DNA from 3 places in the Burkholderia seminalis genome. Region 3 is predicted to be linked to each of the others. Evidence: predicted binding sites of a transcription regulator. Region 3 holds the regulator's gene; each other region holds the start of a gene.
The links. Region 3 encodes LexA, which represses DNA repair genes until DNA is damaged. Its sites were predicted from a motif close to ACTGTATNNNNATACAGT; they were not measured.
Positions count from the first base shown of each region.

Region 1: recA (recombinase RecA) is a predicted target of LexA. The motif match lies at 7,316-7,333, and genes of this name have one in related genera.
Region 2: imuA (translesion DNA synthesis-associated protein ImuA) is a predicted target of LexA. The motif match lies at 2,572-2,589, and genes of this name have one in related genera.

Region 1 is NZ_CP013398.1:2,931,355-2,941,018, reverse strand. It holds gene WJ12_RS13335 (GlxA family transcriptional regulator) at 1-656, shown strand, start outside; gene WJ12_RS13330 (LysR family transcriptional regulator) at 833-1,807, shown strand; gene WJ12_RS13325 (hypothetical protein) at 1,881-2,369, opposite strand; tRNA gene WJ12_RS13315 (tRNA-Met) at 2,802-2,878, opposite strand; gene WJ12_RS13310 (MFS transporter) at 3,041-4,699, opposite strand; gene WJ12_RS13305 (sensor histidine kinase) at 4,927-6,474, opposite strand; gene WJ12_RS13300 (response regulator transcription factor) at 6,492-7,220, opposite strand; gene recA (recombinase RecA) at 7,409-8,482, shown strand; gene recX (recombination regulator RecX) at 8,482-9,351, shown strand; gene WJ12_RS13285 (DUF2889 domain-containing protein) at 9,497-9,664, shown strand, end outside.
Region 2 is NZ_CP013398.1:3,145,640-3,155,303, forward strand. It holds gene WJ12_RS14215 (error-prone DNA polymerase) at 1-415, opposite strand, end outside; gene WJ12_RS14220 (Y-family DNA polymerase) at 422-1,918, opposite strand; gene imuA (translesion DNA synthesis-associated protein ImuA) at 1,851-2,558, opposite strand; gene WJ12_RS14230 (ABC transporter ATP-binding protein) at 2,706-3,500, opposite strand; gene WJ12_RS14235 (ABC transporter permease) at 3,502-4,398, opposite strand; gene WJ12_RS14240 (ABC transporter substrate-binding protein) at 4,538-5,503, opposite strand; gene WJ12_RS14245 (VF_A0006 family four-cysteine protein) at 5,836-6,144, shown strand; gene WJ12_RS14250 (MetQ/NlpA family ABC transporter substrate-binding protein) at 6,232-7,047, opposite strand; gene WJ12_RS14255 (methyl-accepting chemotaxis protein) at 7,254-8,891, opposite strand; gene WJ12_RS14260 (YciI family protein) at 9,101-9,391, shown strand; gene WJ12_RS14265 (SCO family protein) at 9,504-9,664, opposite strand, start outside.
Region 3 is NZ_CP013398.1:1,732,554-1,742,217, reverse strand. It holds gene WJ12_RS07955 (sugar ABC transporter ATP-binding protein) at 1-104, opposite strand, end outside; gene WJ12_RS07950 (sugar ABC transporter substrate-binding protein) at 250-1,200, opposite strand; gene WJ12_RS07945 (DUF805 domain-containing protein) at 1,514-1,900, opposite strand; gene WJ12_RS07940 (CysB family HTH-type transcriptional regulator) at 2,233-3,159, opposite strand; gene WJ12_RS07935 (sulfate/molybdate ABC transporter ATP-binding protein) at 3,235-4,293, opposite strand; gene cysW (sulfate ABC transporter permease subunit CysW) at 4,307-5,248, opposite strand; gene cysT (sulfate ABC transporter permease subunit CysT) at 5,245-6,138, opposite strand; gene WJ12_RS07920 (sulfate ABC transporter substrate-binding protein) at 6,260-7,297, opposite strand; gene lexA (transcriptional repressor LexA) at 7,562-8,209, shown strand; gene WJ12_RS07910 (hypothetical protein) at 8,236-8,571, shown strand; gene WJ12_RS07905 (DUF2939 domain-containing protein) at 8,601-9,305, shown strand; gene WJ12_RS07900 (universal stress protein) at 9,389-9,664, opposite strand, start outside.

The sequences.
Region 1 (9,664 bases), 1.2 Mb from region 3:
GCGCGCGGCGTGTGGCGTCGGTCTGTACCGGCGCATTCCTGCTCGCCGAGGCCGGGCTGCTCGACGGGCGGCGCGCGGTCACGCACTGGGCGCGCTGCGACGAATTCGCGGCGCGCTACCCGAACGTGCGCGTCGAGTCCGATCCGATCTTCATCCGCGAAGGCGCGCTGTGGACGTCGGCCGGCGTGACGGCCGGCATCGATCTCGCGCTTGCGCTGGTCGAGGAGGATCTCGGGCGCGCGACCGCGCTCGACGTCGCACGCGAACTCGTCGTGTTCCTGAAGCGTCCGGGCGGGCAGGCGCAGTTCAGCGCGATGCTGTCGATGCAGCGCACCGACGACCGGTTCGGCGAACTGCATGCATGGATGGCCGAGCACCTGACGGCCGACCTGTCGGTGCCCGCGTTGGCCGAGCGCGTACGCATGAGCGAGCGCAGCTTCGTGCGCCACTATCGCGCGGGCACGGGCCGTACGCCCGCACGCGCGGTCGAGCAGATCCGCGTCGAGGCCGCGCAGCGCCTGCTCGGCGAAACGGCGTGGCCCGTCAAGCGGATCGCCGCGCGCTGCGGCTTCGGTTCGGAGGAGACGCTGCGGCGCAGTTTCGTGCGCGTGCTCGGTGTGTCGCCGCAGGGCTATCGCGAACGCTTCGTGCGATGACGTGCGGGGCGTGATCGAGGACGGAGCGGCTGCTGTCCGGAACTGAACGGAAACCGGTCGGTTTCGAGTCCGAAATGCCGAAACTATTCAGGATCGGAGAACAATAGACGGGGGCTTGTGCCGCGCCCGTCGCGCGCTCTATTCTGTTCTGTTGGCGATTCGAAGGGGGAAGCAGGATGGACCGAATCCAGGCAATGGAAGTTTTTACCCGTGTGGTCGACGCGAACAGCTTCACGCGCGCGGCCGATACGCTCGCGATGCCGCGCGCGTCGGTGACGACCATCATCCAGAATCTCGAGGCGCTGCTCGGCGTGCGCCTGATGCACCGGACGACGCGCCGGCTGTCGCTGACGCCGGAGGGCGCCGCGTACTACGAGCATTGCACGAAGATCATCTCGGAGATCGCGGAAGCCGACGCGAGTTTCCAGGCCGGCAACCGCAAGCCGAGCGGCGTGTTGCGCGTCCACATGCCGAGCTCGCTCGGGCGGCGCATCGTGCTGCCGTCGCTGTCGATTTTCCGGCAGCGCTATCCGGACATCACGCTCGAGCTGGGGCTGTCCGATCGCTATGTGGATCCGGTCGAGGAGGGCATCGACTGCATGATCCGCGTCGGGCCGCTCGAGGATTCGTCGATGGTCGCGCGGCGCATCGGCATGCTCAAGCGCGTGACCTGTGCGTCGCCGGAATATCTGGAGCGTCACGGCGAGCCGCACGAGATCGCCGATCTTGCCGAGCACCATGCGGTGAATTTCCGTTCGAGCCACGGTGCGCGGGCGATTCCATGGGTGTTCATGATCGACGGCAAGCCGTTCGAGGTGCGGATGAACGGCAGCGTAACGGTCAACGATTCGGATGCCTACGTGACGTGCGGGCTCGAAGGGTTCGGGATGATCCAGCCGACGCTGTTCATGGTGCTGCCGAACCTGCTCGACGGTTCGCTGGTCGAGGTGCTGCCGGACTGCAATCCGAAGCCGAAGCCGATTTCGATCGTCTATCCGCACAACCGGCATCTGTCGCAGAAGGTGCGGGTGTTCGCCGACTGGATCGCGGAGGTGTTCGAGTCGACGCCGGCGCTGGAGGGCGGGGAGAACTGGCGGGGGCGGGTGGGGGCGCAGGCGGCGAAGCAGCAGAGAGGGGCGGTAGCGGCGTAAGGCGACGAGACTTGCCGTGAATGCCTCATCCGTCGATCGTCGGGCAGCTGAACCGTCACGTCTTATGGCGGGCCTACCAGCGGATCGCGTACGGATTTTCTCCGAGCGTCCAGTGCCCGTTGTCGTCCCGTTCGAGGAGAATGCCCTTGTGCGCCCAGCCGTCCTCTTCGGGATAAAACGTCAGCGAGCCCAGCAGGTCCGGGTCGGCCAGCCACGGCGTGGCTGGCCGACCCGGCTTCCACGGGAAATTGACCCACGAGACCAGGTGCGGATTATCGTCGAACGGATTCTTGGACGGCTCCATGAATTTTTCGACGCCACCATAGGTCACGTGCGCGCAGAACAGGTTCACCATGAGCAGCGCCCGTCCACCGGGAACCGACCCGTCGGTCGTCTCGAGTTCCTCGTACCGGTAGAACGACTTTCCGACGGGGGTGAGCGCGATGTGGCTCAACGGGACATGGGTGCCGCGTGATTCGTAGTCCGGATTTCTCACGGTCGGTCGTCCTTTGCCTGCATTGAATTTCACGGTAATCAGTCCGCGGTTGATCAATGCCTGCACGTCTGATCTCACTACGCCGTCGACCCTCGGCAAATCCTTCGCATTGACGTCCGCAGGAAGTTCGGCGCCGGCCAGGCTGACGCAGGCGTCGGTCGGAGCGGTGTTCTTGTCCGCGAGCGCGGCCTTCAGGATTTCGTCGTGGCCGGTTCGCGATCTTGCCTACAGCCGGCGGATGCTGGCGGAGACCGGAGCGGTCGACGCGATGTGATTTCGCCGCGGGAGCGACGAACGTCGGGAAAAAACGGGATGGGTGGGCGGTCGCGACACGCCGGAACGGGCCATGCTGGCGGATGCCATTAAGCGCATGACGGATCCCGGTTGCGGAACCCGCTGGACCGGGCGTACGCGATGTTTATCGGCGGGGGCTGCTGCCGGAGCCACGCAGCAATGAAAAAAGCCGCTGTTTCTTTCGAAACAGCGGCTTTTCGCATTTGGTGGCGAATCAGGGATTCGAACCCCGGACCTGCGGATTATGATTCCGTCGCTCTAACCGACTGAGCTAATTCGCCGTGAAGAATTGAATTATGTCGGTCGGCCGCCTGGCTGTCAACAGCTTTTTCCATCTCCCGTGAAAAAAGTTGCCGGATGACCCGCGACGCCCTCGCGGCAGGGCGGTTTGCCGGTCGCCGGAACACCCGTCCGGCAACCCGCATCCGCCCGCCCGGACAACCTCAATCCTGCGCGTAGATGTTCGAGTCCTTCGTCTCCTTGACGAACAGCAGGCCGATCACGAAGGTGGCCAGCGCGATCACGATCGGATACCAGAGGCCCGAATAGATGTCGCCCTTCGCCGCGACGATCGCGAACGCGGTCGCCGGCAGGAAGCCGCCGAACCAGCCGTTGCCGATGTGATAGGGCAGCGACATCGACGTGTAGCGGATCCGCGTCGGGAACATCTCGACCAGCATCGCGGCGATCGGGCCGTACACCATCGTCACGTAGATCACGAGGATCGTCAGGATCACGATCGTCATCGGCCAGTTGAGCTGCGCCGGGTCGGCCTTCGCCGGGTAGCCGGCCCCCTTCAGCGTCGATGCGAGCGTCTTGTCGAACGCCGCGCCCTGCGCCTTCGCGTCGGCCGCCTTGCCGTCGTAGGTCTGGATCACCGTGTCGCCGACCTTGATCTGGGCCAGCGTGCCGGCCGGTGCCGCGACGTTCTCGTAGTTCAGGCCGGCCTTCGAGAGCGCACTCTTCGCGATGTCGCACGAGCTGGTGAACTTCGACGTGCCCACCGGGTTGAACTGGAACGAGCAGGTGGCCGGGTCGGCCAGGACCGTGATCGGCGCCTTCTGCGTCGCGAGCTCGAGCTGCGGGTTCGCGTAGTGCGTGAGCGCCTTGAACAGCGGGAAGTAGGTCAGCGCCGCGATCAGGCAGCCCGCGAGGATGATCGGCTTGCGGCCGATCTTGTCCGACAGCGAACCGAAGAACAGGAAGAACGGCGTGCCGATCAGCAGGGCGATCGCGATCAGGATGTTCGCGCTGGCCCCGTCGACCTTCAGCGTCTGCGTCAGGAAGAACAGCGCGTAGAACTGGCCCGTGTACCACACGACGGCCTGGCCGGCCGTCAGGCCGATCAGCGCGAGGATCACGATCTTCAGGTTCTTCCACTGGCCGAATGCTTCGGTCAGCGGCGCCTTCGACGTCTTGCCTTCCGCCTTGATGCGCAGGAACACCGGCGATTCGTTCAGCTGCATCCGGATCCACACCGACACGGCGAGCAGCAGGATCGACGCGACGAACGGCACGCGCCAGCCCCAGCTGCCGAACGCTTCCTCGCCGATGAACGTACGCACGCCGAGGATCACGAGCAGCGACAGGAACAGGCCGAGCGTGGCGGTCGTCTGGATCCACGCGGTGTAGAAGCCGCGACGGTTCGCCGGCGCATGTTCGGCGACGTAGGTCGCCGCGCCGCCGTACTCGCCGCCGAGCGCGAGGCCCTGCAACAGCCGCATCGCGATGAAGATCACGGGCGCGGCGATGCCGATCGACGCGTAGCCGGGCAGGAAGCCGACCACGAACGTCGAGACGCCCATGATCACGATCGTCACGAGGAACGTGTGCTTGCGGCCGACGAGGTCGCCGAGCCGGCCGAACACGATCGCGCCGAACGGCCGCACCGCGAAGCCGGCTGCAAAGCCGAGCAGCGTGAAGATGAACGCGGCGGTCGGATTGACGCCGGAGAAGAAGCTCTTGCTGATGTAGGCCGCGAGCGAGCCGGCCAGGTAAAAGTCGTACCACTCGAACACGGTGCCGAGCGACGACGCGAAGATCACCTTCTTCTCTTCGCCCGTCATCGGCGAGTGCGAAATTTGCCCGCCTAACGTTGCCATGAATCGTCTCCAAGTCCCTTGATATAGATATGCGGCCGCCTTGGGAGGGGCGGGCCTGACGACGATTATTGGCACGGAAACTTACGGCGGACTGACTCGCGCGCACAAAACGACTGCACGTTAACCCGTGCCGAATCGGCCGCTACACGCGTCGATTGTGGCGCGATCGTCCGGTAAATCGCCGGTTTCGACGCATTTTCGCCGGCCGCCGGCGGCGCGCGTCAGGGTTAATCCGGGGCCGTGCCGGTCAGCGGCAGGCTGACACGCACGAGCGTGCCGGCCAGGCGGGGCGCCTGCTGGTAGACGTGATCGTCGAGCGTCAGCGTGCCGCCGTGCTGGGTGGCGATCTCGCGCACGATCGCGAGCCCCAGGCCGCTGCCGTCGCCTTCGCGGCCGAGGATCCGGTAGAAGCGCTCGACGACGCGTTCGCGTTCGGCGGCCGGGATGCCGGGGCCCGTATCCTCGACTTCGAGATGCACGAGCCGCGCCGCCGGGTCGGCATGCACGCGTACGGTGATGCGGCCGCCTTCGGGCGTGTAGCGGATCGCGTTGTCGATCAGGTTGCCGAGCATCTCGCGCAGCATGACCGGATTGCCGTCGACGTCGAGCGGCGCGTCGTCCGGCGGCCCTTCGTAGCCGAGATCCATCCGCTTCGCGAGCGCGGCCTGCACCCAGTCGCGCACCGCGCGCCGCGCGAGCGCGGCGATCTCGACCGGCTCGAACGTGAGGCCGCTCGCGCGGTTCTCGGCGCGCGCGAGCGCCAGCAGCTGCGTGACGAGCCGCGCGGCCTGCTCGGAACTCGTCGCGATCTGTTCGAGCGAGCGCTGTACGTCGGGCGGGACCGGGTGGCGCAGCGCGAACTCGGCCTGCGTGCGCAGGCCCGCGAGCGGCGTCTTCATCTGGTGCGCGGCGTCGGCGATGAAGCGCTTTTGCAGCGCCATGTTCTGTTCGAGGCGCGCGAGCAGGTCGTTGAACGACGTGACGAGCGGTTCGATCTCGGGCGGCGCGCGCTGCGCCTCGACGGGCGACAGGTCGTCGGGCCGCCGCGCGCGGATGTGCGCCTGCAGCGCGTTGAGCGGCGCGAGCCCGCGCGACAGCCCGAACCACACGAGCAGGATCGCGAGCGGCAGGATCACGAACTGCGGCAGGATCACGCCCTTGATGATGTCGTTCGCGAGCGCGTTGCGCTTGTCGAGCGTCTCGCCGACCTGCACGAGCACGGGCTGCGCGCCGCTCGATTGCGGCAGGGCGACCGTCGTATAGGCGACGCGTACGTCGTTGCCGCGCAGCAGGTCGTCGCGAAACACGACGACGCCGGGCGGCGGGCGGTCCTCGTCGCGCGGCAGCGGCATGTCGGCTTCACCGGCGACCAGTTCGCCGCGCGTGCCGAGCACCTGGAAGTAAACGCTGTCGACGTTGTCCGCGCGCAGGAAGTCGCGCGTCTGCTCCGGCAGCGTCAGCTCGGCGACGCCGTTGACCGGATGAATCTGCCGGGCGAGCACGTACGCGTTGGTTTCGAGCGCACGGTCGAACGGGCCGTTCGCGATCGTCTTCGCGACGAGGTAGGTGACGGCGATGCTCATAGGCCACAGCAGCAGCAGCGGCGCGAGCATCCAGTCGAGGATCTCGCCGAACAGCGAGCGCGGGCGCGGCGCCTCGGGCGATTCGGTTTCGTCGGGCGGCGCGAACGGGTTCTCGTAGCGCGCGTCGCGCGCCTCGTCGGCGGCCGACGACGGCGCGCCGGTCGGATGGCGGGAATGGGCCGGCGTGGCCATCGCGGCGCCGCCCGCCGTCAGCGCAGCGGCGTGCCGGCCGTCGCGGGCTGGGGCGCTGCCGTATCGGCCGGCGCGGCGGGCGCGGCCTTCTCGAGGCAATAGCCGAGGCCGCGCACGGTCGAGATCCGCACGCCGCTCGGTTCGATCTTCTTGCGCAGCCGGTGCACGTAGACTTCGATCGCGTTGTTGCTGACTTCCTCGCCCCATTCGCACAGGTGATCGACGAGCTGCTCCTTCGACACGAGCCGGCCGATCCGCTGCAGCAGCACTTCGAGCAGGCCGAGTTCGCGCGCGGAGAGATCGAGCACGTGATCGTTCGCGTACGCGATGCGGCCCACCTGGTCGAACGCGAGCGAGCCGTGGCGCACGACGGTCGGGCCGCCGCCCGCGCCGCGCCGGGTCAGCGCGCGCACGCGCGCCTCGAGCTCGTTGAGCGCGAACGGCTTGGCCATGTAGTCGTCGGCGCCGAGGTCGAGCCCCTTCACGCGTTCGTCGACGCTGTCGGCGGCCGTCAGGATCAGCACGGGGAGGTTGGAGTTGCGCGCGCGCAGGCGCTTGAGCACTTCGAGCCCGGACATTTTCGGGAGTCCGAGATCGAGGATCAGCAGGTCGAAAGTCTGCATCGACAGCGCGGTGTCGGCATCGACGCCGCTCTTCACGTGATCGACCGCATAGCCCGATTGGCGGAGTGACCGGGTGAGGCCGTCCGCGAGTATGCTGTCATCTTCGGCGATGAGGATTCGCATGTTGCTGACCGATGGCCGGCGAGGCGTTCGCGCCGACGCGGCTGTCTCCGGAGTTATTCGTGTACAACGCCCCGCATTGCGGGCTTGCATAAACTACTGTTTTTTTATACAGTGTCTGCATTCGTGGGCGGCGCTTGAAAGCGGGCGCGCCTTTAACAGACGCTGCTCATCATAGCAAAGGACGATTCATGGAAGATAGCAAGAAGGGCTCCGGGATGACCGCCGAGAAGAGCAAGGCGCTGGCGGCCGCACTCGCGCAGATCGAGAAGCAGTTCGGCAAGGGGTCGATCATGCGGATGGGCGACGGCGAAGCGGCCGAGGACATCCAGGTCGTCTCCACGGGCTCGCTGGGTCTCGACATCGCGCTGGGCGTCGGCGGCCTGCCGCGCGGCCGGGTGGTCGAGATCTACGGTCCGGAATCGTCGGGTAAAACCACGCTCACGCTGCAGGTCATCGCCGAACTGCAGAAGCTGGGCGGCACCGCGGCGTTCATCGACGCCGAGCACGCGCTCGACGTCCAATACGCGTCGAAGCTCGGCGTGAACGTGCCGGAACTGCTGATCTCGCAGCCGGACACCGGCGAGCAGGCGCTCGAAATCACCGACGCGCTGGTGCGCTCGGGCTCGATCGACATGATCGTCATCGACTCGGTCGCGGCGCTTGTGCCGAAGGCCGAAATCGAAGGCGAGATGGGCGATTCGCTGCCGGGTCTGCAGGCCCGCCTGATGTCGCAGGCGTTGCGCAAGCTGACCGGCACGATCAAGCGCACGAACTGCCTCGTGATCTTCATCAACCAGATCCGGATGAAGATCGGCGTGATGTTCGGCAACCCGGAAACCACGACGGGCGGCAACGCGCTGAAGTTCTATGCGTCAGTGCGTCTCGACATCCGCCGGATCGGCTCGATCAAGAAGAACGACGAGGTGATCGGCAACGAAACCCGCGTGAAGGTCGTCAAGAACAAGGTGTCGCCGCCGTTCCGCGAAGCGATTTTCGACATCCTGTATGGCGAAGGCATTTCGCGCCAGGGCGAGATCATCGATCTCGGCGTGCAGGCGAAGATCGTCGACAAGGCGGGCGCCTGGTACAGCTACAACGGCGAGAAGATCGGCCAGGGCAAGGACAACGCGCGTGAATTCCTGCGTGAAAATCCGGAAATCGCACGCGAGATCGAGAACCGCATCCGTGAATCGCTCGGTGTCGCCAGCATGCCCGATGGCGTAGTCGGCAACGAAGCCGAGGCGGTGGACGAAGAAGAGTGATGGTTGCGCGCCGAGGTCAGGCTGGCGAGCCGGCGGAGAGCGACGCGCCCGAAGCGGCGGGTCGCTCCGGCCGGCGAGCCGGATCCTCGGGCGCCGACCGGCGGGCCGCGGGCAGCGATGCCGCGAACCGCACCGTGACGAGGGCATCCGGCGATGCCCTCGTTTCGTTTGAGATTGCCGCGCCCGACGATCCGTTCGACGACGACGAATCGTTCGACGCGCACGACCGGTCACGCCGTCGCGTGTCCGGTGTCCGCTTCCCGGGCGATCGCGCAGCCGATGCGTCGGCGCCGGCACGGGAAGACGTCTATACCCGCAGCAGCCAGCATCCGCGCCGCACGCGCCGTGCGTCCGGTGCGTCTTCCGGTACTTCATCCGGCGACACGCCCGGGACCGCCGAACGCAAGTCGTCGAAACCGCCACGTTCATTGAAGGGCCGTGCGCTCGGCTATTTGTCGAGGCGTGAATACAGTCGCGTGGAACTCGCGCGCAAGCTCGCGCCTTACGTCGGCGAAGAAGAATCCGTCGAGCCGGTGCTCGATGCGCTGGAAAAGGACGGCTGGTTGTCCGATGCGCGCTTCGCCGAGAGCCTCGTGCATCGCCGCGCATCGCGCGTCGGCGTCGCGCGCATCGTCAGCGAGCTGAAGCGTCACGCAGTCGGCGACACGCTCGTCGAGGAAGTGAACGCGCAGTTGCGCGAGACCGAATGGGCCCGTGCGCAGGCCGTCTGGCGCAAGAAATTCGGTGCACTGCCGCAAACGCCGGCCGAGCGTGCGAAGCAGGCCCGCTTTCTTGCCGCGCGCGGCTTCTCGAGCTCGACCATCGTGAAGTTGCTGAAGGTCGGCGACGATTTCCCGATCGACGACTGACCGGCCGGTCGCGCGCGTGGCGCGCGATTTTGCTGCAATGCAACCGCCTCCGGACAGGCGGGAATACCCGCCGTCGCGTCAAACTGTCTCAAATACCCAATATGCTAAAATCCATGGGTTTTCCTCTTCGGCCTCAACCTCCAGCATGCCGCTATCCGAGCCCGTGCCCCGTCAGTTGCGACATCGACGCGCAATCCGAGCGGAAGCTTACGAGCGCGGCGACGGCTTGTGGGACATCGAAGCCTGCCTGACCGACCACAAGCCGCGCGATGTCGCGCTTGCGTCGGGCATCCGGCCCCAAGGCCTGCCGATC
Region 2 (9,664 bases), 1.4 Mb from region 3:
CAAACTCCGCAGGCGGCGCCGACAGCATCCGCGACGTCAGCGTGTAAGTCCCCTTCGGCGACGCCATCCGCCGCCACGAAATCAGCTCCGAAAGATTGCCGTACCCCTCGCGGTTCTGCGCGAGCAACACGAGCCCGAACGCACCGGGGCCCGGATCGTGACCGGGCGCGACGTCGTCCGGCGTGACGTCGAAGTACGAACCGATGACGAGCGGCAGCCCTTTCGCTTGCGCGGCGACATGCATGCGCGGCGCGCCGGCGAGCGAGCACTCGTCGGTGATCGCGATCCCGCGATAGCCGAGTTCCGCCGCACGCTCGACCAGTTCTTCCGCATGCGACGCGCCATGCAGAAACGAAAAGTTCGAGCGGCAGAACAACTCCGCGTAATCGGGCAACCCACTGAAATCCGCAACCATCTCCGTTCACCCGAACAAGCCGTGCAGGAACCAGCGCGGCTCGGCCTCGCTCCCCGCCCGCTCCTTGAACACCCAGTAGCACGCACCGGCTTCGTCCTGCGCGACGTGGTAATCGCGCGCGGCGAACTGACCGTCGAACCAGCCGGCCTCGATCCGCTCCACCGACGACATCATTCTCAGCGGCGTATGGAATACCGGCCGGTTCTCGCGCACCAGCAACGGCAGCGGCTCGGCGAGCAGCCACGCGGGCCTCGGCGGCACCGCCGGCGGCCCGCCGGCCGGCTTGCCCGCCTGCGCATCGAGCGGCAGCCAGCGGTTCGCGGCCTCGGGCCGGTGATCGGCGACGGGCGCCGCGCGCAGCACGTTCTCCGCGCCGAGCCGCGCGACCAGCAGTTCGAACAACCGCTCACGGGTTTCCCGCGTACCGCCCGGTTCGGGAAAAAGATCGTCGGCCGGCGGCGCGACCGACTCGACGCGCGTGGCCTTCAGGCGCACCGCGATCACCGCGGCCGGCAACTCGACGCGCGCGAGCCGCTCGCCGAGCAGCCGCATGAAGTGCGCTTCGTCGCGCACGGGTGCGGCGAACGCGAGTTCGAGCGGCGTCGGCGGCACGGCCTGGCGGCCGCGCTCGTGCTCGAGCTCGAACGTCATCGCGGCCAGCGACAGTTGCCGCGCGGCCAGCCACCCGCACAGCTGCACGACGAGCCGCCGCGCGGCGAACAGCACGGCTTCCGCGTATTCGACGCGCTCCGGCAATTCGAGCCGCACGTCGAACACGGGCGGCACCGCCATCCACGCGAGCGGCTCGACCGCGTCGCCGTACGCACGATCGAGCGCGGCCAGCAGCGCGGGGCCGCAACGACGCTGCAACCCCGCACGCGGAAGACCGCGCAGATCGGCGAGCGTGCGGCAGCCGAGGCCGTCGAACCAGCCCGCGTACGGGCGCGCATCGGGCAGCAGCACGCAGGGCAGCCGGTCGAGCGAACGGACGAGCGAAGCCGGGCGCGCAACGCGGCGCCGGAGACGCGCCCGCGCCGACGTGCGCGCGAGCAGCCACGCGCCGCGCCCGGTCGGCGCGGCGGACAGGCGCGCCGCATAACCGAGCGCCGCGAGCGTCGCGCGCACCTGGCGGCACAGCGACGGCAGGCCGCCGAACAACCGCAGGCTCGGGCCGACGTCGACGATCAGCGTGGCTTCGTCGTCGAGCGCGACGCACGGCGAGAAACGCAGCAACGCGAGCGCGACCGCGCGCAGCGCATCGGCTTCGCGCGCGGGATCGCGTTCGACGAGCTGCGTCTCGGGCGCGAGCGTGAGCACGCCGCCGCGCTTCATGCCCGCGCGCACGCCCCGCCGCTGCGCGGCCGCATCGGCGATCAGCACGACACCCTGCTCGAGCACCGCACAGCCTGCGTCGCCTGCCTCGCCGGCCGCTGCGTCAGACGGCGGCGGGACGCACACGTCGAGCGGCAGGCGCGGCAGATGGATGCCGAGCAAGACGCGCATAGCGGCTCTCCACGATGGGCGACGGCAGGTCGAGCACGAGCGGCTCGCCGCGCGCCGGGCCGCGACGCTTGACGATGTCGAGCGACACGCCGCCCGGCACCGGATACAGCGCGACGCGCAGCACGGCCGGCGACGGCTGCCGCGCGGCCGACAGCGGGCGCAGCATCACGAACAGCGTGTCGCCCGTGCGCGCGGCCGCGAGATGCAGGCGCCGCAGCGCATCGGGCCGCGCCTCCTGCCAGAGCAGCAGCGCGCCGCAGCACCCCGTCCTGAGCGCCTGCTCGGCGGCCCACAGCGCATCGGTGCGGCTGCCGGCGCGCAGCCACAGCAGCGCGTCGGCCGGCACGCCGAGACTGGCGAGCGCGGTCGCATGCGGCGATTGCGGCGGCGCGACGAGCGCGAGCGGACGCCGCGCACTGACGGTACGGGCCAGCGCGGGCGCGAGCAGCCGCATCTCGCCGCAGCCCGGCTGCGCGGCCAGCAGTTCGACGAGCCCGCCGACCGGCCAGCCGCCGCCCGGCAATTCGGCCGACAGCGGCGCGAAGCCGGTCTCGATCGTGCGCGGGCCGCCGCGCGCGAGCTGCGAGCCGCGCCAGAGCGACGGATGAAGGGATTCGGGAGAAATGGAGGATGCGAGCATGACGCCACCCACAACTGTATGGATATACAGTATATGGCAATGCGCCCGCGTCGCACAGCACCGGTGCGAAACCGGTTTTCGTCAGAGGAAAGCCGGGAGGAGGCCGGCGCGCGCGTCAGGTCATCGCACGCCGGCCGGCCCCGCCCGTCAGCCGAGCAGCAGCGCGTCGTCGTCGAGCTGCTCGTGACGCACCTTCTCGAACATCTGCAGCAGGTCCGGCACGTCGAGCCCCTTGCGCGCATCGCCCGACACGTCGAGCACGACCTGCCCCTGGTGCAGCATCACCGTGCGGTCGCCGTAGTCGAGCGCCTGCCGCATGCTGTGCGTGACCATCATCGTCGTCAGTTTGCTCTCGGCGACGATGCGCGCGGTCAGCTCCAGCACGAACGCGGCCGTCTTCGGGTCGAGCGCGGCCGTGTGCTCGTCGAGCAGCAGGATCCGCGACGGCCGCAGCGACGCCATCAGCAGGCTCACGGCCTGCCGCTGGCCGCCCGACAGCAGCCCGATCCGGTCGGTCAGCCGGTTCTCGAGGCCGAGGTTCAGGAGCCGCAGCTTGTCGCGGAACAGTTCGCGCGACGGCCGGTCGAGCGCGGCGCGAAAGCCGCGCCGCACGCCGCGCGCCATCGCGAGCGCCATGTTCTCCTCGATCGTCAGCGCCTCGCAGGTGCCGGCCATCGGATCCTGGAACACGCGCGCGACGAGATGCGCGCGGTCCCACGCGGCCTTGCGCGTCACATCCGCGCCGTCGATCGCGATGCGCCCCGCATCGACCGGCTGGTCGCCGCTGACCGCATTGAGGAAGGTCGACTTGCCGGCGCCGTTCGAGCCGATCACCGCGACGAACTGGCCGTCGGGAATCTCGAGCGACAGCCCGCGCAGCGCGCGCGTCTCGATCGGCGTGCCGGGATTGAACGTGAGTTTGAGATCGTGTGCGGACAGCATGTCATGCTCCTCCGTTCTTGCGCGCGAACAGCTTCTTGCGCGTCGCCGGCAGCACCAGCGCGAGCGTGACGAGCGCGGCCGTCACGAGGTTCAGGTCCTGCGCCTTCAAGCCGATGAATTCGCTGTTCAGCGCGAGCGCGATGAAGAAACGGTAGACGATCGCGCCAAGCACGACCGCGAGCGTCGTCAGCACGAGTCGGCGCGCGGGCAGCAGCGTCTCGCCGATGATCACGGCGGCCAGCCCGATCACGATCGTGCCGATCCCCATCGAGATGTCCGAGCCGCCCTGCGTCTGCGCGAACAGCGCGCCGGCGAGCGCGACGAGCGCGTTCGACAGCGCCATCCCGGCGAGCGTCGCGCGGCCGGTCGCGATGCCTTGCGCGCGCGCCATCCGCGGGTTCGCGCCGGTCGCGCGCATCGCGAGGCCGAGCTGCGACGAGAAGAACCAGTCGAGGCCGAGCTTCGCGACCACGACGACGATCGCGAGCAGCGCCGGGCGCAGCACGTAGTCGGGCATCCAGTCCGGCTGCAGCACGGTGAACAGCGTCGGCTCGGAGATCAGCGGCACGTTCGGGCGGCCCATGATCCGCAGGTTCACCGAGTAGAGCGCGATCATCATCAGGATGCTGGCGAGCAGATCCATGATCTTCAGGCGCACGTTCAGCCAGCCGGTGACGAAGCCGGCCAGCGCACCCGCGACGATCGCGAGCAGCGTCGACGTGAACGGGTCGTAGCCGGCCGAGATCAGCGTCGCGGCGACGGCGCCGCCCAGCGGAAAGCTGCCGTCGACGGTGAGGTCGGGGAAGTTGAGGATGCGGAACGAGATCAGCACCCCGAGGGCGACGAGGCTGAAGATCAGGCCGATCTCCAGTGCGCCCAGAAACGAGAACAGAGACATGGTGGGGAAATCCTGTTGCTTCCCGGCCGGACGTGTACGGCCGGGCGAAGCGAACGGGCGGCCCCGGGTGGGAGCCGCCCGTCCGGCGATGTCGTCGAGGCCCGGATCGGGCCGGCAAGCGCGGCGCGCGTGCCGCGGCTTACCTGATGACCGTCTTCGCTTCCTTGACGAGATCCGGCGACAGCGTGACGCCCTGCTTCGCGGCCGCGCCCGTGTTCGCGAACAGTTCGAGGTTGCTGCTCGTCTCCGACGCGATCGCGCCCGGCTTCTCGCCCTTCAGGATGCGCGCGACGACCTTGCCCGTCTGCCGGCCGAGATCGCCGTAATTGATGCCGAGCGCCGCGATGCCGCCGCGCTTCACGCTGTCGGTGTCGCCGGCGACGAGCGGGATCTTCGCTTCGTTCGCGACCTTCACGAGCGCTTCGTACGCGGACACGACGTTGTTGTCGGTATTCGTGTAGATCACGTCGACCTTGCCGACCAGGCTCTTCGCGGCCGGGCCGATGTCGACGGTACGCGGGGCGGCGGCTTCCTTCAGCGCCATCCCCTGCTTCGCGAGGATCTCCTTGAGCGCCTTCACGACGACGACCGAATTCGCCTCGCCCGGGTTGTAGACCATGCCGACCGTCTTCGCATTCGGCACGACGCGCTTGATCAGCGCAGCCTGGCGATCGAGCGGCAGCTTGTCGGACACGCCCGTCACGTTGGTGCCCGACGGGCCCCAGCCCTTCACGAGCTGCGCGGCGACCGGATCGGTGACGCCCGAATAGACGACCGGCACGCTCTTCGTCGCGGCGACGACCGCCTGCGCGGCCGGCGTCGCGATCGCGACGATCACGTCCGGCTGGTCGCCGACGAACTTGCGCGCGATCTGCGCGGCCGTGCCCGTGTTGCCCTGCGCGCTCTGGTATTCCCACTTGAGCTTGTCGTCGCCGTAACCTTCCGCCTTCAGTTCGGCGCGCACGCCGTCGCGGATCGCGTCGAGCGCCGGATGATCGACGATCGACAGCACCTTGACGGTCTGCGCATGCGCGGCGCCGGCCAGCGCGAGTGCGGCCACGCCGGCCGCGATCGAACGGATCGCGAAAGTCTTGAATCGCTTCATGGGTGAGTCTCCCCCGTATTGTGTCGGTTCTGGATGATGGATTCCCGCCGCCGTCGGGCGGGCGCCGCCGCGCGTACGACACGCCGGCGATCGGCCCGCGCACGCTCCGGGAAAGCGTGCAGCGGCGAACGCACGAGCATACCATTTCCTCAGACCACCGCCTGACTGAACGCTTTCGCCAGGCACGCCGAATCGCGGCACGCGCCGGAGCCCGAAAATGCGCGCGAAGCCCGGCCGGCGGCGGTGCCGGCCGGTGTCGGCCAACGCGTCAGCCGCGCGCGCGGCTTTACGTTATGCTGTCGGCCGACCCAATCCACGCCATCGGAGGGCAGATGAAACGGGGGATCCGAACCATCGCATGCGTGGCCGTCGCGCTGGCGCTGCCCGGTACCGCATGCGCGCTGACCGACGGCAGCGCGCAATACGACGACTGCATGCTCAATGCGCTGCGCGAAAGCCGCAACGGCGCGGCGGCGCAGCTGATCCAGCGCTCGTGCGACGCGCTGTACCGCAACAACGCGATGCTGCTGCCGCGCGAGCGGCGCTTTCACGAGTGCGTCGTGCAGTCGCTGCCGGGCGTGCGCGACAACTACGCGATCCAGCAGATCATGTCGATCTGCTCGCGGCGCGGCGAGATGTGAACGGGCGCCGCGCGCCGGACGCCCATGAAAAAAGGGCCTGCGCGATGCAGGCCCTTTTCGTTCAGCGGTCCGACCGGTGTGCGGCGCTCAGAACGACGCGACCATCGAGCCCTTGAACTGCTTCTTGATGAATTCCCGCACTTCCTGCGACTGGTACGCCTTGACCAGCTTCTTCACCCACGGCTGATCCTTGTCCTTCGCGCGCACGGCGATCAGGTTCGCGTACGGGCTCGTCAGCGATTCGAGCGCGATCGCGTCCTTGGTCGGCTGCAGGTTCGCGGCCAGCGCGTAGTTCGTGTTGATCACGGCGGCATCGACGTCCGACAGCACGCGCGGCAGTTGCGCGGCGTCGAGTTCGGAGATCTTCAGCTTCTTCGGGTTCTCGGCGATGTCGAGCACCGTCGCGTTGTTGCCGCCCGTGCCGGCGCCCGCCTTCAGCTTGATCACGCCTTGCGTCTGCAGCAGCAGCAGCGCGCGGTTCTCGTTCGACGGATCGTTCGGCACCGCGAGCTTCGCGCCTTGCGGCAGGTCCTTCAGCGACTTGTACTTCTTCGAGTACACGCCGATCGGCGAGATGTAGGTCAGGCCCGCGCTGACGATCTTGTAGCCGCGCTGCTTCACCTGGCTGTCGAGGTAGGGCTGGTGCTGGAAGCTGTTCGCGTCGAGGTCGCCCGCGTCGAGCGCCGCGTTCGGCTGCACGTAGTCGTTGAACTCGATGACCTTCACGTTCAGGCCTTCCTTCTCCTTCGCGACCTTCTGCACGACTTGCCACACTTCCGCATCCGGGCCGGCGACCGTGCCGACCTTGATCACCTTGTCGTCGGCGCGCGCGCCTGCCGACAGCGTCAGCGCGGCACCGGTGGCCAGTACGGAAAATACCTTCAGGAGACTGCGACGCTTCATCTGTTTCTCGCTTTCTTGCTTGCTAAAAAATGGGGCGCGATACGGGTAAGCCCCGACTCGCAGGAAGGGGCAAATGGTGTCACAGGATCGGCGGGAAGTGAAATACATCCCGCTCATATGGGTATGCACCGGTACAGTGCTGGCGGCAGGTGCGGGGCTCGGCCGTTAGTTGCGTTCATGACGCATCGCACGTCGGCCGGCACGCTTTACCTCATCGCCGTCTCGCCGGCCGTGTTCGCCCCGAACGCCGGCTCGGCCGCCCGCTCGCCGGCCCGGCGCGGCGCCCGCCCGCCGGCGTCGCCGACCCGGAACGCGCCGACCGCGTCGCGCAGCCGCGCGGCCTGTTCCTGCAGCGACGCGGCAGCCGCAGCGGCTTCCTCGACGAGCGCCGCGTTCTGCTGCGTCACCTGGTCCATCTGCGTGACCGCGCGGCCGACCTGCGTGATGCCGCTCGCCTGCTCCTCGGACGCGGCCGCGATCTCGCCCATGATGTCGGTCACGCGCGCGACGGCCTGCAGGATCTCGCCCATCGTCGTGCCAGCCTGGCCGACCAGCGTCGAGCCGTTGCGTACGCGCTCGACCGAGTCGACGATCAGTTCGCGGATTTCCTTCGCGGCCGTCGCGCTGCGCTGCGCGAGCGAACGCACTTCGCCCGCGACCACCGCGAAACCACGCCCCTGCTCGCCCGCGCGCGCGGCCTCGACCGCCGCGTTCAGCGCGAGGATGTTGGTCTGGAACGCGATGCCCTCGATCACGCCGATGATGTCGGCGATCTTGCGCGAGCTGTCGTCGATCTCGCCCATCGTGCCGATCACGCGGCTCACGACATCGCTCCCGGTGCGCGCGATGTCCGACGCGTTGTTCGCGAGCCCGCTCGCCTGCCGCGCGTTGTCGGCGTTCTGCTTCACCGTCGCGGTGAGCTGCTCCATGCTCGCGGCCGTTTCCTCGAGCGACGCGGCCTGCTCCTCGGTGCGCTGCGACAGGTCGTCGTTGCCGGCCGAGATCTGGCGACTCGCCGACGCGATCGACTCCGCCGACTGGCGGATCCCGCCGAGCGTCGCCTGCAGCCGCGCCTGCATGTCGTGCATCGCGGCCATCATGCTGGTGCGGTCGCCCGCGCGCACCGGTACCGGCTGCGTCAGGTCGCCCCGCGCGATGCGCGCCGCGAGCGCGGCCGCTTCGTCGGGCTCGCCGCCCAGGCTGCCGCGCACGTTGCGAATGATCACCAGCATCGCCGCGCTGATCACGAAGCCGATCACGAGCACCACCGCGAGGTGGCCCAGCAGCGTCCGGTAATAGAGGGTGTCGATGTCCTTCAGGAACACCCCGCTCGAGATGTTCCAGTCCCACGGCGCGAACCGCGTGACGTAGCTGATCTTCGGCACGGCCGTCTCGCTGTGCGGCAGCCGCCCGCGATATTCGGCGAAGCCGCTGCCGGTCGCCTTCGCGGCGTTCAGGATCGTCACGAACAGCGGCTTGCCGTCCGGATCGAGATAGTCGCCGACCTGCGTGCCGACGAGCTTCGGCAGCGTCGGATGCATCAGCACGACCGGCTTCGAGTCCATCACGAACACGTAGCCCGAATCGCCGTAGCGCATCGCGGCGAGGCTCGCGAGCGCGTCGCGCTTCGCGTCGGCCTCGGGCAGCGTGCCGCTCTGCGCGAGCGCGTGATACGCGTTCACGATGCCGGCCGCCGAGTCGACGAGATTCGCGATGCCCGCCTTGCGTTCGTCCAGCATCGTCGCGCGCGTCTCGTACGCGCTCCATGCGCCGACGCCCAGCAGACCGACCCATACCAGCGCAAGCGCGAGCCACAGCTTGCGGTTCAAACTCATTCTGCTCATCTGCGTGCCTTTGTCGATGTCGATGCGCCGATGCGCGCGAACGGCCTGTCCCGCGCAAACGGTTGCTCCTTCAATTACGGCAACGAGGCTTACAACTTGAATACGCGCCGGCGCTCGGCGGGCAGCGCCGGCGCGACAGCCCGCATCCGCTGTGCTACAAAGACCGCCTGACCGGCGCGCAACGCGCCGGCACCATTCCAGGGCCATCCATGTACGTCATCGACATCCACTACACCGCGTCGCTCGAACGCATCGACGACGCGCTCGAACGCCATCGCGCGTATCTGCAGCCGCAATTCGACAAGGGCATCTTCATCGCGGCGGGACCGAAGGTGCCGCGCGAAGGCGGCATGATCCTCGCGGCCCGCATCGATCGCGACGCACTCGACGCGATCCTCGAGACCGATCCGTTCGTCACCGAGGGGCTCGCCACCTATCGCGTGACCGAATTCCGGATCACGCGTGCCGCGTCCGGCTTCAACGTGCCGGCGCTGCCGTAACGCGCGCGCCGCCCGGCGCTCAGCGCAGGCGGACAGCGGGGAAAGAGGAAAAGCGTGACGGCGCGGGACGGCCGTCACGTGATCGCCGGGCAGGACGCCCGGCGGCGGCCGGTCAGTCGACCAGCAGCTTCAGGTCGTGGACCCACGGGCCGGGGCCCTGGCCGTCGCGCACGAACAGGCGCAGCTTGCCGTCGCGGTCGAACACGTAGCTCGCGGCCGTGTGATCCATCGTGTAGCTGCCGGGCGTCTTGCCGGGCACCTTCGCGTAGTACA
Region 3 (9,664 bases):
GTCAGCGTGACATCGGCGAGCACGGGTTCGCCATAGGTCTTGCCGATGCCGGATACGGACAGCACGGGTTGGGCTGAACGGGAGGGTTGGAAGGTCGGTTCCATCGCGATCCTGATTGCGGCCGCGCGCACGCGGCGCGCGGGTATGACGCTCACAAGTGCATGTGCATGCAGTGGCCGTGATCGCGCTCACTCCGGATAACGGCCGCCACGCCGGATTCTTGAGGGCGGCGGCCGGACCGGAGTCGCGTTACTTCGTCACGAGATCCACCGGCGTCTCGACCACGCCGGACATGTCGGCCTGCTTGCGATGCTCGGCGATCGCCTTCAGCGCCGTGTCGATGCCGAATACGGCCTGCTTCGCCGCGTACTGGTCGGCGGTCGCGAGCACGCGGCCGTCCTTCAGCATCGGCTTGATCGCGTTGATGTTGTCGTAGCCGACCACGAGCACCTTGCCCTGCTTGCCGGCCGCGCGCACGGCCGACACGGCGCCGATCGCCATGTTGTCGTTGCCGCACAGCAGCGCCTTCAGGTTCGGGTATTCGTTGAGCATCGCGGCAGCCACCGCATTGCCCTTGTCGATTTCCCATTCGCCCGACTGCACGGACACCACCTTCATCCCGCCCGCCTTCATCGCGTCCTGGAAGCCGGCCGTGCGCTGCTGCGCGTTGGTCGTCGTCGACACGCCTTCGACGATGCCGACCTGGTCGCCCGCCTTCAGCCGCTTCGCGAGGTAGTCGCCGATCTTGCGCGCCCCCTTGCGGTTGTCCGGGCCGACGAACGGCACGTTCAGGCTCTTCGACTTCAGCACGTCGGGATCGAGCCGGTTGTCGATGTTCACGACGACGATGCCCGCATCGACGGCTTTCTTCACGACCGGCACGAGTGCCTTCGAGTCGGCCGGCGCGAGCACGATCGCATCGACCTTCGACACGATCATCTGCTCGACGATGCGGATCTGGTTCGCGGTGTCGGTCTCGTCCTTGATGCCGTTGGTGATCAGGTCGAACTGATTCGCGTTGTGCTTCTGGTAATCCTTCGCGCCGGTTTCCATGGTCAGGAAGAACTCGTTGGCGAGCGACTTCATCACGAGCGCGACCTTCGGCTTGGCCGCGGACTGCGCGTGGACGGCCGGGGCGGCGGCGACCGCGACGGCGGCGAGCGCGGCGGTCAGGAAGCGACGGCGAAAGCGGACATTCATACACATCTCCTGGCGACTGGCCCGTCGGGCCGGACTGTTGTTTTAATGTGAGCAAACGTTTGCGCCACACTACCCGGGCAATGGCCATCAATGCTGCTGTCGGTACCACGGAATGGAAGCGAGGCAGACGGCCGACTGCCTGGCGCGTGCTGTCGTTGACGCGCCACCGCCGGCGGGACGCCGGCGGAGTGAAGGCTATGCTGTACCGATTCGCTTCGCCGCGCAACCTGTCTGATCAATATTTAAGGGTTTATTCGGAGTGTGCGATCGGGCTGCACGACGCGCAAATGCGACAGTCGCGGCTTGCCGCGCATCACGCAGGGTCCTGCGGCGCAGGTGTCGCTTCATCGACCGACGGCGGCTCGCCGAAACGGTTCGCATGCGGCGTACCGGCGATGAAACCGTTCATCACGAACAACGCGATCGCACCGACGATCGGCACGACGAGCAGCAGCACCCACCATCCCGACTTGTCGATGTCGTGCAGCCGTTTCACGGTAACCGCCAGCCACGACCACGTTGCCACGACGGCGATCGCGCCGGCGACGAGCACCACTGCCAGCGGCAGATCGTCGTCCGGTGAGCCGCGCGAACCGGCATCGAGGAACGCGCCGATCAACCCGGAAACCAGCGAGTAGATCCACCACGGCAGGCGCTCGGTCCGGCCTTTGAAGGAAAAGAGAAACCATGTCGGATTCATTGCTCGCCCCTTCGTCGTGCGGCGTGAACGCCCGCCATCAGACCATGCACGCGCATTGAATCATATCTTCCGAATCATGGCCCGGCCGGGAGGCCGAAACCGGATCGACGCGTTCGCCCGTGCCGTTTCTGGTTGTTCTGTCGGCAGGAGAACGCATGCTGAACGCCGCATCCGGCGAAGGGCCCGGCCGGGAGCGGCGGGCACAGCCGATGGTTCGATGAATCAGGTCATCGCGCCGGCGGCCATTTCGCCGCCGCCGGATGTTCGGTGCCGTGCGCGCACGGCGCGCCATCCGCGGCAACGGCCCGGACGGCGCGCGAGGCGCGCAACCGTCAAACGGCTTCGCGCAACAGCCCCGCGATTTCCGCTTCGTTCAGGTGCGGCGCGAACATCTCGATCAGCCGGTACGCATAGGCGCGCAGGAACGCGCCCTTGCGCAGCCCGACGCGCGTCGTGCTCGCCTCGAACAGGTGCTGCGTATCGAGCGCGACGAGCCCTGTGTCGCGCTGCGGATCATAGGCCATCGCGGCGACGACGCCGATCCCCATCCCGAGTTCGACGTAGGTCTTGATCACGTCCGCGTCGATCGCGGTCAGCACGACGTCCGGCACGGCGCCCGCCTGCGTGAACGCCTGGTCGATGTGCGAGCGGCCCGTGAAGTCCTGGTCGTACGTGATGATCGGATACTCGGCGATTTCCTCGAGCGTCAGGTTCTCGCGGCCGACGAGCGGATGGCCCTTCGGCACGACGACCGTGTGATGCCACGAATAGCACGGGAACGTCACGATGTCCGGATAGCGGTCGAGCGCCTCGGTCGAGATGCCGAGATCGGCTTCGCCGTTCAGGATCATCTGCGCGATCTGCTGCGGGCTGCCCTGGCGCAACGCCAGATGCACCTTCGGGAACACCTCGGTGAACTGCCGGATCACCTTCGGCAGCGCGTAGCGCGCTTGCGTGTGCGTCGTCGCGACGACGAGGTGGCCGCTGTCCTGGTCGGCGAACTGGCGCGCGACGCGGCGCAGGTTCTCGGCGTCGAGCAGCATCCGCTCGATCAGCTGGTGCACCGCCTTGCCGGGCTCCGTGAGCCCCGTCAGCCGTTTGCCGCGCCGAATGAAGATGTCGACGCCCAGTTCATCCTCGAGATCCTTGATCTGCTTCGACACGCCCGACTGCGACGTATACAGCACGTTCGCGACTTCCGTCAGGTTCATGTTCTGGCGCACCGCTTCGCGCACGAACCGCAATTGCTGAAAATTCATGGGTATGCCTCTTAGGCTGTCGTTGTTTGATTGTCGATTCGGAGCATGTCCCGCCCCCTGCCCTGTATTGTCTCGTCAACGCGCGGGAAAGACACGCACCGCGCGCGGCACGGCCGTCGCACCGTCGCCGACCTGCAGCGACAGCGCACGCCATGCATCGCGATCCAGTTCCGCCTCGAGCGCGCCGCCCGCGCGCGCCTCAAGCTCCACGCGCACCGAACCGCCGAGCGGGATCACGCGGCGCACGTCCACCGCGATGCCGTCCCGGTGCCCTTCGCCCGCCGGCCACAGCTGCAGGTCGTGCGGTCGCACGTAGGCATTCGCGGGGCCCGCGAAATCGGCGTCGACCTCGATCGGCGCGGCCGCGCCCTCGGCCACGAAGCCGCGCCCGGCCACCGTGCCCGGCAGCCGGTTCGCCGCGCCGAGGAACTCGTACACGAACGCGCTTTGCGGATGATCGTAGACGTCCTGCGGGCTGCCGACCTGCTCGACGTGGCCGCGGTTCAGCACGACGATGCGGTCCGCGACTTCCAGCGCCTCCTCCTGGTCGTGCGTGACGAAGATCGTCGAGATGTGCAGGTCGTCGTGCAGCCGGCGCAACCAGCCGCGCAGCTCCTTGCGGACCTTCGCGTCGAGCGCGCCGAACGGCTCGTCGAGCAGCAGCACCTTCGGCTCGACCGCGAGCGCGCGGGCGAGCGCGATACGCTGGCGCTGGCCGCCCGACAGTTCGGACGGATAGCGCTGCGCGAGCCAGTCGAGCTGCACCAGTTTCAGCAACTCGTGCACCTTCTCGCGGATCACGGCTTCCGACGGCCGCTCGCGGCGCGGCTTCACGCGCAGCCCGAACGCGACGTTCTCGAATACGGTCATGTGGCGGAACAGCGCGTAGTGCTGAAACACGAAGCCGACCTGGCGGTCGCGCGCGCCGACCGACGCGACGTCGAGCCCCTGCAGCACGACCTGGCCGGCGTCCGCGTGCTCGAGGCCCGCGATCACGCGCAGCAGCGTGGTCTTGCCGCAGCCGGACGGCCCGAGCAGCGCGACCAGCTCGCCCGGCGGAAAGTCGAGCGATACGTTGTCGAGCGCCGTGAAATCGCCGAAGCGCTTCTGAAGGTTACGGACGGTGATACCCATTCTGGTTGCCTCTTTACGATTTCGACGAAACGGCGGCGGGGCCGGCATGTGCGGGCGCGGTGTCGCTCGCGCCGGCCAGTTCGGCGGCGAGATGACGCTCGGCGATCAGCTTCAGCGCGAGCGTGACGAGCGCGAGCAGCGCGAGCACCGACGCCACCGCGAACGCCGCCGCGAAGTTGTATTCGTTGTACAGGATCTCGACGTGCAGCGGCATCGTGTCGGTCTGGCCGCGGATATGGCCCGACACGACCGACACCGCACCGAACTCGCCCATCGCGCGCGCATTGCACAGGATCACGCCGTACAGCAGGCCCCACTTCACGTTCGGCAGCGTCACGCGGCGGAAGATCTGCCAGCCCGACGCGCCGAGCACGCGCGCGGCCTCCTCCTCGTCGGTGCCTTGCGCCTGCATCAGCGGGATCAGCTCGCGCGCGACGAACGGGAACGTGACGAAGATCGTCGCGAGCACGATGCCCGGCACCGCGAAGATGATCTGCACGTCGTGGTTCTGCAGCCACGGCCCGAGCCAGCCCTGCGCGCCGAACAGCAGCACGTACACGAGGCCCGAGATCACCGGCGACACCGAGAACGGCAGGTCGATCAGCGTCGTCAGCAGCGCCTTGCCGCGGAATTCGAACTTCGCGATCGCCCACGACGCGCACACGCCGAACACGAGGTTCAGCGGCACGGCGATCACGGCGACGGTCAGCGTCAGCTTGATCGCCGACCACGCGTCGGGATCGGCCAGCGATTCGAGATAGAAGCCGACGCCCTTGCGCAGCGCCTCGACGAACACCGCGGCGAGCGGCACGACGAGGAAGAACGCGAGGAACGCCAGCGCGATGCCCGTGAGCAGCCAGCGCACGACGCGCGACTCGCTGACGGGATCGAGCCGTTTCGTGGCGCGCACGGCCGGCGACGGGGTTTTCAGCACGACGGTGGCCTCCTGGCTCATTGCTGGCCTCCTGCCGCGACGGCGGCGACGGTGACGGGCGCGGGGCCGCTTGCGCCCTTGCTCGTCCGCCGCTGCAGATACCACTGCAGCGTGTTGATCAGCAGCAGCATCAGGAACGACACGACCAGCATCACGACCGCCAGCGCGGTCGCGCCCGCGTAGTCGTACTGCTCGAGCTTCGTGATGATCAGCAGCGACGTGATCTCGGATTTCATCGGCACGTTGCCGGCGATGAAGATCACCGAGCCGTATTCGCCGAGCGCACGCGCGAACGCGAGCGCGAAGCCGGTGAGGAGCGCCGGCAGCACGGCCGGCAGCACGACGCGGCGGAACGTGAGCCAGCGCGACGCGCCGAGGCATGCGGCCGCTTCCTCCTGCTCGCGCTCGAAATCTTCGAGCACCGGCTGCACGGTGCGCACGACGAACGGCAGCCCGATGAAGGTCAGCGCGACCAGCACGCCGGCCGGCGTGAACGCGATCTTGATGCCGAGCGGCGCGAGATACTGGCCGACCCAGCCGTTGGTCGCGTAGACGGCCGCGAGCGAGATGCCGGCGACCGACGTCGGCAGCGCGAACGGCAGGTCGACGATCGCATCGACGAGGCGCTTGAACGGGAACGTGTAGCGCACGAGCACCCACGCGACGAGGAAGCCGAACACGGCGTTGATCAGCGCGCCGCCGAGCGCGGCCGAGAACGTCAGCCGGTACGACGCGAGCACGCGCGGCGACGTGACGGCGGTGACGAACTGGTCCCACGACAGCGTCGCGGTCTTCAGGAACGTGGCGGCGAGCGGGATCAGCACCACGAGGCTCAAATAGGCCACCGTGATGCCGAGTGTCACGCCGAAACCGGGCAGCGCGCTCGGCTTGCGAAAGGTGTACGTCGTCATCGGATGCTCTTGCTGGGTCGATGCTGCTCACGGGTCCGACGCAAACGCCGGCGCAGTGAATCGCGCCGGCGGGCCGTCGGGGAGGCGGCGCGCTGCGTGGCGCGCCGCTGTCGTTATGGCGTTACTGCGGCTTGTAGATCGAGTCGAACACGCCGCCGTCCGCGAAATGCGTCTTCTGCGCATTCGTCCAGCCGCCGAACGTGTCGTCGACCGTGTACAGCTTCAGCTTCGGGAACTGCTTCGTCAGTTCCGCCGGCACGTTCTTCGAACGCGGCCGGTAGTAGTTGCGCGCCGCGATCTCCTGGCCCTGCGGGCTGTACAGGAAGTTCAGGTACGCTTCGGCCAGCTTGCGCGTGCCCTTCTTGTCGACCACCTTGTCGACCACCGCGACGGGCGGCTCGGCCAGGATGCTCACCGACGGCACGACGATCTCGAACTTGTCGGTGCCGAATTCCTTCACCGACAGGAATGCCTCGTTTTCCCACGCGATCAGCACGTCGCCGATGCCGCGCTGCACGAAGCTCGTCGTCGCGCCCCGCGCGCCCGAATCGAGCACGCCGGCGTTCTTGTAGAGCTTCGTGACGAATTCCTTGGCCGTCTGCTCGTTGCCGCCCGGCTTGTGCACCGCGTACGCCCATGCCGCCAGGTAGTTCCAGCGTGCGCCGCCCGACGTCTTCGGGTTCGGCGTGACGATCGAGATGCCCGGCTTGGTCAGGTCGTCCCAGTCCTTGATCCCCTTCGGATTGCCCTTGCGCACCAGGAACACGATCGTCGACGTGTACGGCGACGCGTTGTCGGGCAGGCGCTTCTGCCAGTCCTTGTTCACGAGCCCCTTGTTCGCGAGCGCGTCGATGTCGTACGCGAGCGCCAGCGTGACGACGTCGGCCTGCAGGCCGTCGAGCACCGAGCGCGCCTGCGCGCCCGACCCGCCGTGCGACTGCTTGAAGTTGACGGTCTCGCCCGTCTTCGCCTTCCACTCCTTGCCGAACGCCTGGTTGAAGTCCTGATACAGCTCGCGCGTCGGGTCGTACGACACGTTCAGGAACGTCGTATCGGCCTGGGCATGCGTCGCGACGCCCAGCGCCGCCGCCGCGCCCAGCGCGAGTGTTGCGATCAGGCGGCCCACTCCGCCCACCAGCCCCGTATTGCGCTTCGCCATCCTTGGTTCTCCAGTGTTGTCGGTATTGCGATGTCGGGCCAGTCTAGCGAACGGGTTACATGATTAAAAATAATCGTTCCTCATTTTTTAATACTCAAAAGTGCTAACGCAGACGGGACGGACGGTTGCGGCAGATAAACCGCCGTCGGGGCGTCGCAAAATCACGCCGGAACCGGCGCGATCGCGTCGAACCTCACGTAACACTTGAAATTCGCGAAGTACTGTATAAAAATACAGCTCACTGTCTATCCATACAGTTGAGCCATGACCAAACTCACCGCCCGTCAGCAGCAAGTGTTCGACTTGATCCGTCGCGCGATCGAGCGCTCCGGATTCCCGCCCACCCGTGCCGAGATCGCGGCCGAGCTGGGCTTCAGTTCGCCGAATGCGGCCGAGGAGCACCTGCGCGCGCTGGCGCGCAAGGGCGTGATCGAGCTGGCCGCCGGCGCGTCGCGCGGCATCCGCCTGCTCGGCATCGACGACGCCCCGCATCAGTTCACGCTGCCGCACGCCGGCCTGATGCAGCTGTCGCTGCCGCTCGTCGGCCGCGTCGCGGCCGGTAGCCCGATCCTCGCGCAGGAGCACATCTCGCAGCACTACGCGTGCGATCCCGCGCTGTTCACGAGCAAGCCCGACTACCTGCTGAAGGTGCGCGGCCTGTCGATGCGCGACGCCGGCATTCTCGACGGCGACCTCCTCGCCGTGCAGAAGCGCACGGAGGCAAAGGACGGCCAGATCATCGTCGCGCGTCTCGGCGACGACGTCACGGTCAAGCGCCTGATGCGCCGGCCTGGCGGTCTCGAGCTGATCGCGGAGAACCCGGATTACGAAAACATCTTCGTCAAGGCCGGCAGCGCGGAGTTCGCGCTGGAAGGCATCGCCGTCGGACTGATCCGATCAGGCGAACTCTGACATTCCGTCTCGCTGAGGAGAACATCATGGAACGCCTTGCCCGTCTGCTGCCTTTCCGTCAATTCGGCCGCCTGCGTCATCTGCGCGGCCGCACGCCCTGCGCACCGCTGTCCGCGGCCGCGCCCGTGCAAGAAGAAGTCGCAGTCGAACGGCAGGCGTCCCTGCTGCCGTCGGCGCTCCCCGCGTTCGCGCGGGTATCGCTGAACGCCGGCCTGAATCATGCGGAACCCGCGCGCCGGGCGCCGGTGCGCGTCTATCACGGCCGTTCGCGGCTGATCATGGTCGGCACGATCGACGCCGTATGCCGGATGATCGACCGCTGCATCGCGGAGGAACGATCGGCTACGCCGGGTGGTCTCTGATTGCGGAACATCCCCGCACCGGAGGCAACGTGACTGGATCGTCGGGCCGCGCATGGCGGCTCAAGCCCCTGCTGATCGTCGTGCTGGCCGTCGCCGTCGTGGCGGCGGTCGGCTACGCGTACGCGTCGCCGTACGTCGCGCTCGGTCGTCTGAAATCGGCGATCGACGCGCGCGACGCGCAGGCCATCAGCGAATACGTCGATTTTCCGTCGCTGCGCATCAGCCTGAAGCAGCAGGTGACGGAAGAGTTGATGCGCCGGATCGACGCGGTGAAGAAGAACAATCCGTTCGCGGTGATCGGCGCGCTGATCGGGTCCGCACTGATCGGCCCGCTGGTCGATGCGTACGCGACGCCGGAGGGCGTGGCCGCGCTGATGAGCGGATTGCCGCCGCGCGGCAATCCGGGCGAGCGTCCGCCCGAATGGTCGAATCAGCCGCAAGTCGATGCGTCAGCCGACACGCCCGCCCGTCCGGCGCCGGCGAGCGCCGCCGGCCCCGTCAGCAACGCGGCCGCAACGGCTGCGTCATCACCCGCATCCACGTCTGCCGCGCCGGCCAGCGCGGGCGATGCAACGCATCCGCCGCATCAGCAGCAAACCAGCGCGGGATACCGGAATATCGATGAATTCGTCGTCACGTACCAGCGCAGCGCCGACGGCACGCGCTATGCGGCGATATTCCACCGCTTCGCCCTGTTCTCGTGGAAATTGTCCGCGATCGACCTGCACGCGTAGCAGGCTGCGCGGTACCCGCACCGCTGATGCAGCGGCGCCCGACCGGCTCGCAGCGCCGGTCGGGCCGTCATCGCATCATTCGATCATTTGCCGTTCGCGATGGCCGCTTCACGCTCGCGCGCGATTTCTTCCTTCTGCTCCTGCGCGGACGAACACGCCACCAGGATGCTGCAGTTCACGCGATCGAGCAGTTGCGTATTGCCCGACCCCATCCACCATCTCGACAGCCCGCTGCGGCACCGGTGGCCGACGACGACGAGATCGACCTTCAGTTCCGTCGCGAGATTCGCGATTTCGTCGATCGGATAACCGAATGCGAAATGGCCTTCGGCCTGCACACCGCGCTCACGCAGCCAGTT